DNA from 2 places in the Streptococcus sp. 11273D007BT genome. Region 2 is predicted to be linked to the other one. Evidence: predicted binding sites of a transcription regulator. Region 2 holds the regulator's gene; the other holds the start of a gene.
The links. Region 2 encodes NrdR, which represses ribonucleotide reductase genes. Its sites were predicted from a motif close to ACACNATATATNGTGT; they were not measured.
Positions count from the first base shown of each region.

Region 1 (3,430 bases), 1.0 Mb from region 2:
ACCCTAAAGGATCTGACGTCAAATCAATATGGGTTGTTCCAGCAAGAGCATAGGCGACTACTAAAGGAGGACTTGCCAAAAAGTTTGCCTTAACCAGCGGGTTAATACGACCTTCAAAGTTTCGATTTCCTGATAAAACTGCGCTGACCAACAAATCTTCTTCTAAAATAGCTTTTGAAACCTCTGGGCTAAGAGGGCCTGAGTTTCCAATACAAGTCGTACAGCCATAGCCCACCACTTGAAAACCTAGTTGGTCTAAATAAGCTTGCAAACCACTATTTTTTAAATACCCTGTGACCACTTTAGAACCTGGTGCTAGGGAAGTTTTCACTGTTTTTGATACGCTCAGACCTTTTTCAACAGCTTTTTTAGCCAGTAAACCTGCCGCCATTAATACATAAGGGTTAGAGGTATTGGTGCAACTGGTAATCGCTGCAATAGCCACATGTCCTGTTTTGATGGTTTCTGTGTGATTATCGTAGATAACTGTCGCTGTTTTATCTAATTCTTCTTTGGTCAATCCAAAGCCTTGCACCCCTTCTTCTCTTACTAGAGCATCTTCAAAGGCTGTTTTTGCCTGATCCAAGGAGATTAAATCTTGAGGACGTTTAGGTCCTGAAATACTTGGAACAATAAGAGATAAATCAATCTCAATCACTTGACTATATTGAGCTTCTGTATTGTCATCATAGAATAGACCATTCACTTTAGCATATGTTTCAGTTCGCTCAACCTGCTCTTGACTACGATTAGTTAAGCTCATGTAGGTCAAGGTCTCATCATCAATTGGGAAATAGCCACAGGTTGCACCATATTCTGGAGCCATATTGGCTACGGTAGCCCGATCAGCTAAACTAAGGTGTTTTAATCCTGAGCCAAAATACTCTACAAATTTCCCAACCACATTGGCAGAACGAAGAACTTGTGTGACTTTCAAGGCCAAATCTGTTGCTGTGGCTGTCTTTGGTAGTTTACCAATCAAACGCACCCCAACCACCTCTGGAACTGGGAAGTAAGAAGCCTCTCCAAGCATCGCAGCTTCTGCTTCAATCCCTCCAACACCCCAGCCAAGTACACCGATACCGTTAATCATTGTCGTGTGGCTATCTGTTCCAAACATGGAATCAGGGTAGAGGAAACCATCGTTTTCAATAATGACATCTGATAAATACTCAATATTCACTTGATGGATAATACCTGTGGCTGGAGGAACTGCTCGATAATTTTCAAAAGAATGCTCTGCCCATTTCAAAAAAGCATAACGTTCATCATTTCGCTCGAATTCCAAAGTAATATTTTCTGACAGAGCTGACTCACATCCAGCTACATCTACTTGAACACTATGGTCAATCACTAAATCAACTGGAATCTCTGGATTAATTAAGTCTGGATTTCCTCCATGCTGTACCACGGCTTGTCGCATCGCTGCCAGATCCACCACAACAGGAACTCCCGTAAAGTCTTGCAGAATTACTCGGCTAGGCTTAAAAGGAACCTCACCTTTTGGAGACTGAGGATTAAAATAAAGAAGGTTTTCTAAGTGAGTTTTTGTCACATCTAAACCATCATATTTTCTGAATAAACTTTCAAGTAGAATACGGATAGTGTAAGGAAGGCTATAAAGCTCTACACCGTAGTCTTGACTAATTTTTTTCAAATCAATGTATGTATATTTTTTGCCATCAACTTGAATAATCGACTGATAATCCCTCATAATTCATCTCCTTTGTTAAGAATTGACCTCCATTATACCCCACAAAAGATGTTATATCTACTAACAAATCACCTAAGATGTTAGAAAAAGTAACAAATGCTATAAAAAATATTTATACCAGCATAAAACACTATATCTAGTGGGATTTATTCTTATCCCGTACTAGATATAGTGTAATTAGCAAATTATCTACTTGATTTTTTATCTATTTTTGGGTATTCTAGTAGGGTGCTTTTTAGCAAGAATAATAAAAATTTATAGGAGTGACGAAAAATGGCTGCTATTACAGTATTTTCAAAAAATAATTGCATGCAATGCAAAATGACTAAAAAATTTCTAGAGCAAAATGGAGCGGATTTCCAAGAAATCAATATTGATGAGCAGCCAGACAAGGTGGAGTATGTTAAAAGCCTAGGCTTCACCTCTGCACCTGTCATTGAAGCAGGAGATGTTGTTTTTTCAGGTTTTCAGCCTGCTAAATTAAAAGAAATTTTAAACTAATGAAATTGGCTTTTTATTCTCTTACGGGACAGACTAGGCGTTTTGTCAAAAAGTTAAATTTACCTCAAGAGCAAATCATTGAAATCAAACGACAAGAAGAAACCCTTCTTTTAGATGAAGACTTTATTCTTATCACCCCTACTTATGAAGATGGGCTAGAGTTTCTTGATCGCTTTGTTGAAAGCAACCATCACTATATGAGGGGACTGATGGGATCTGGTAACCGAAATTTCGGACCAGAATTTTGTCATGTTGCCCGTCGTTATGCCAAAACTTATGGTATTCCCGTTTTATATGAATTTGAATTTAACGGAACACCTGAAGATGTTGAAAAAGTAAAAGGAATCTTATCTCATGGGTCTTAAATCTATCGGCGATGTTTCTTACTTCCGCCTAAACAATGAAATCAACCGTCCAATCAATGGGCAAATCCCTCTCCATAAGGACAAGGAAGCTCTTCGTGCTTTTTTCCTTGAAAATGTTAAACCTTATTCTAAAAAATTTAATTCGATTACTGAGAAAATCACCTATCTAATTGAAGAAAACTATATTGAATCGGAGTTTATTCAAAATTATCGTCCAGAGTTTATCGAAGAGCTCTCACGCTATCTCCACTCACTTGATTTTCGTTTTCAATCTTTTATGGCTGCCTACAAGTTTTATCAACAGTATGCCCTTAAAACTAATGATGGTGAAGAATACCTAGAAAGTATTGAAGATCGTGTTCTCTTTAATGCCCTTTACTTTGCAAATGGTGATGAAGAGTTGGCACGTGATTTGGCAAAAGAGATGATTCATCAACGTTACCAACCTGCGACACCTAGTTTCCTAAATGCTGGTCGTAGCCGTCGTGGAGAGTTGGTTTCTTGCTTCTTGATTCAAGTAACAGATGATATGAACTCTATTGGCCGCTCCATCAACTCTGCTCTGCAATTGTCGCGTATCGGTGGGGGAGTGGGGATTTCTTTGAGTAACCTCCGCGAAGCTGGTGCTCCTATCAAGGGTTATGCTGGCGCTGCCTCTGGTGTCGTTCCTGTGATGAAGCTTTTTGAAGATAGCTTTTCTTATTCTAATCAGCTTGGCCAACGTCAGGGAGCTGGTGTGGTTTATCTTGATGTTTTCCATCCAGATATCATGCAATTTCTTTCCACTAAAAAAGAGAATGCCGATGAGAAAATTCGCGTAAAAACTCTCTCACTGGGTCTAACCATCCCA
Region 1 covers NZ_JBPWPE010000001.1:708,484-711,913, reverse strand. Annotated here, with positions in the region: gene acnA (aconitate hydratase AcnA) at 1-1,714, opposite strand, end outside; gene nrdH (glutaredoxin-like protein NrdH) at 1,988-2,215, shown strand; gene nrdI (class Ib ribonucleoside-diphosphate reductase assembly flavoprotein NrdI) at 2,215-2,580, shown strand; gene nrdE (class 1b ribonucleoside-diphosphate reductase subunit alpha) at 2,570-3,430, shown strand, end outside.
Region 1: a site for NrdR is predicted at 1,842-1,857, ahead of nrdH (glutaredoxin-like protein NrdH). Genes of this name have one in related genera too.

Region 2 (3,430 bases):
ATGGCATGTCGAATATCAATCGCAAAGCTTGGAAAATGAAGCAAAGTGGTACTTAACCCTTTTTTCTCAGACAAATCTCTTGCTAAGGCAGCTAACATAAAGGACTTGCCAACCCCCATGTCACCATAAAGGTATAGACCTTTTGTTATCTGAGGAAAATGCTCTACAAAACTCACAATAGCTTCAAAAGCTTCGATACGCTTAATATCATCAAGCATAATATCTTCTAGCCCAATCTGCTTATATGACTTAGGGAGATTGACCAGATGAATACGATCGCTCACTGCCTGTTTTTCCTGCGCTTGATGATGTTCTTTCGTTTCCTTATAAGAGACATCAGCATAGCCTTCGTTCATCACTAATATGGGCTGATAGCCTTTAGCAACATAAGCCTCATCACCACGATTAAAACGATCACGCTCCATACGAAACTGATTCAGTTTGGTTAAACTCAACTGTACCTGATCAGGAGTTAGACCTTGCTCTTTTATAAATATGGCCACGTCTGGATCTTTTAAAATCTGCTCTTTTAGCTCTCTTGGGTTAAAACGTGTGGGGTATTGGATGCTTATCTTTTCCATCTAGTCCTCCTTTCCCAAATCTCTCAGTCGCTCTAGGGCTTTTTGCCGATAGGCTTCTAGTTTTTCTTGCTCATCTTGACTGGTTTGATTTTGATAATTTTGATTACTCCATTTAGGAATATTGGTTTTATTCGTTTTTTCTTTTGCTTGAGATTTTTTCTCTCCTACAGACCGAAGGTGCTTGATCGCATCATCAGCTCGCGAAATCCCCTTGCTCACAAAATCATTGGCTAATTTTAGCACATAGTTTTTATGCAAATTAGCAGATTGAGTCTTATTCATGGTATAGAGTACCATAATGTTAATCACTTCATCAAGCAATCCCATCTGAGCCATTTCTGCTAAAATTTTAACTTCATCTCTAGTCACTATTGCCTGCTTTGGCTTTTTAATTTTAGCTAAAAATACCTCAGGGCTATCTTCTCTAGCTTCTTTGATGACAATTTTTTCTTTCTCACTAAAGTCATTGGTAGAAGGGGAATTCTGACTTTCCTTTTTGGCCACCATTCGTGAAACTAAAATCTTATTTTGACTAGCTGTTTCTCTCGCCAATTGATAAGTATCATACCATGTTAGTTTATAACGCTCAGATAGGTTAAAAATAGCTACTAGATCCGTTTCTTCATCCGTAAAACTAAGTCCATCTCTTCTCATCAACCGTTTAAAACTATCTAAGTCAAAATAGTTTTTAGCTACCTTTGGATGCTCTGATGGAACAATTTCTCCTTGATTTCCAAATACTTCCGAAAACTTCTTAGAAAGATTTCTAGCTTCTGGAATCTCTTCGTCCATCTCAGAAACTGCAACTTGTCCAATAGCCCCTTCTAATAAATGACGATACAGAGCATGTGATAGGAAATTTTCTTTAGATAAAGGCGCTCTCACATCAATGATATAAGCTTGACGATCTTGATAGAAACGAACAAGATCTAGAGCCGTCAAAACTGCCAAAGCCTCCTCGAATCGTTGCATGTTATAGAGAGTATGATTTAAAATCTCATGAAAGGCATGTCGCTTTTTCCCTTGATCATAGAAGGCCTGTAAATAGCAATATAAAATATAAGCATCAGCTTTAATAATGGGATAATACAGTTGCATCGTCAAAGGATCAGCAACCTCTATCCTCCCTTTATCAAGATAGTAGAAGGAATCATTCGCTCGCATCTTTATCTAATCTCTTTTTCTTTGTGCGCATACTTTTAGTCAACTGGTGCAACAACTCTTCCAACTCATCGACATCTTTAAAGCTACGATAAACACTTGCAAAACGAACATAAGTAATCTCATCTAAATCCGCCAACTCATCCATCACTAGATTCCCAATAACCTCACTGGGAACCTCATTATCATAGTCACTGCGAATCGTCTGCTCAATACGAGCAATAGCTTGATCGATCACCTCAGCTGATACTGGACGTTTTTGAGCACTCCTTATAATACCTGTATAGATTTTCTCGCGAGAAAAGGATTCTCGCGTCCCATCTTTTTTTACCACAACAAGCGGAATATCCTCTATTCTCTCAAAAGTTGTAAAACGGTAATGACACTGGTCACACTCTCGACGACGTCTAATGGTCGTTCCTTCTTCTGCTTGACGACTATCAATCACACTTGATTTATTACAATTACATTTTGGACAACGCATGAAAACACCCCTATCTCCCAAAGAATTCGTATTCTTTATTGTATCATATTTTGAAGCACAATAAAAGAAAGTAAGGTAAGGAAGCCACACCATACGCATAAAGAAAATGCATATAACTCTTTTCTAGTTACACGCATTTTTTTAAATATTTTCATGATATTGACATAATTGCTTTGATTTATCCTCTTTTTCACCTAAATTATAACAAAATTTCATGATAAAAATATAACTGTTTATGAAAAACGTTATCTGAAAACGAAACTTTCTTCATGCGTTTGTCGTGGTAAGACAGTGATTTTAAAGAATACATAAAGAGGTATGACACCAGCCCCTCAATAGAAATATCATCTATGATGCTAATGATCATTTTTCCCTTACAATAGGGATGCGCAACATAAACTCTGTTCCCTTATCAACTTCACTCACAACATCTATCTGACAATGATAAGCTTCCACAATTTCACTCAAAATAGATAACCCAATTCCTAAACCAGCTTGTGTGCTTACACGATGGCGTGACTTATCAGACCTATAAAAGCGCTCAAAAATATGCTGTAAATCTTCTTTAGAAATTCCTTCTCCCTGATCTTTAACCCTGATCAAAGCATACTGTTCCTCTAAACCTATTGATAAGTCAATAACCTTTTTATCTCTAGAATATTTAACAGCATTATCCATTAGGATAGTCAACGCTTGTTCAAAATGATTTTTATACATCTTAATCATAATAGGCTGTGCCATCTGATCACTTAAGGTGATGCCAAAATCAGGGTGTAATCCTTTAAAGTTCCCCACAATGGCGGCACTGGATGTTTGAACTATACAAGTATCATTTTGATGCTGCTCAAAACTTCCTGTAATACGCACCATCTCAAGCATATCATTAATCATGATATTCATACGATTAATTTCTACTGAACTAACCTCTAAGCTCTCTTCTAGAATTTCAGGATCATTTTTCCCCCAACGCTGCAACAAATCTAAATGACCCTTAATCACAGCGATAGGAGTTCTAAGTTCATGACTGACATCGCTAATAAAACGAACTTGGCGATCATTTTGCTCACTCAACCGCTCCAGCATCTGATTATAAATATGAGCTAAACTTTCAATCTCATCGCCAGTATGAATTTCTACACGCTTAGATAAATCTGAAGGATTTTTCACAACCTCACGCATGGAAGCATTTAAAGTATGGACAGGA
Region 2 covers NZ_JBPWPE010000001.1:1,707,034-1,710,463, forward strand. Annotated here, with positions in the region: gene dnaI (primosomal protein DnaI) at 1-581, opposite strand, end outside; gene ACEE75_RS08685 (helicase loader) at 582-1,745, opposite strand; gene nrdR (transcriptional regulator NrdR) at 1,732-2,226, opposite strand; gene ACEE75_RS08695 (HAMP domain-containing sensor histidine kinase) at 2,590-3,430, opposite strand, start outside.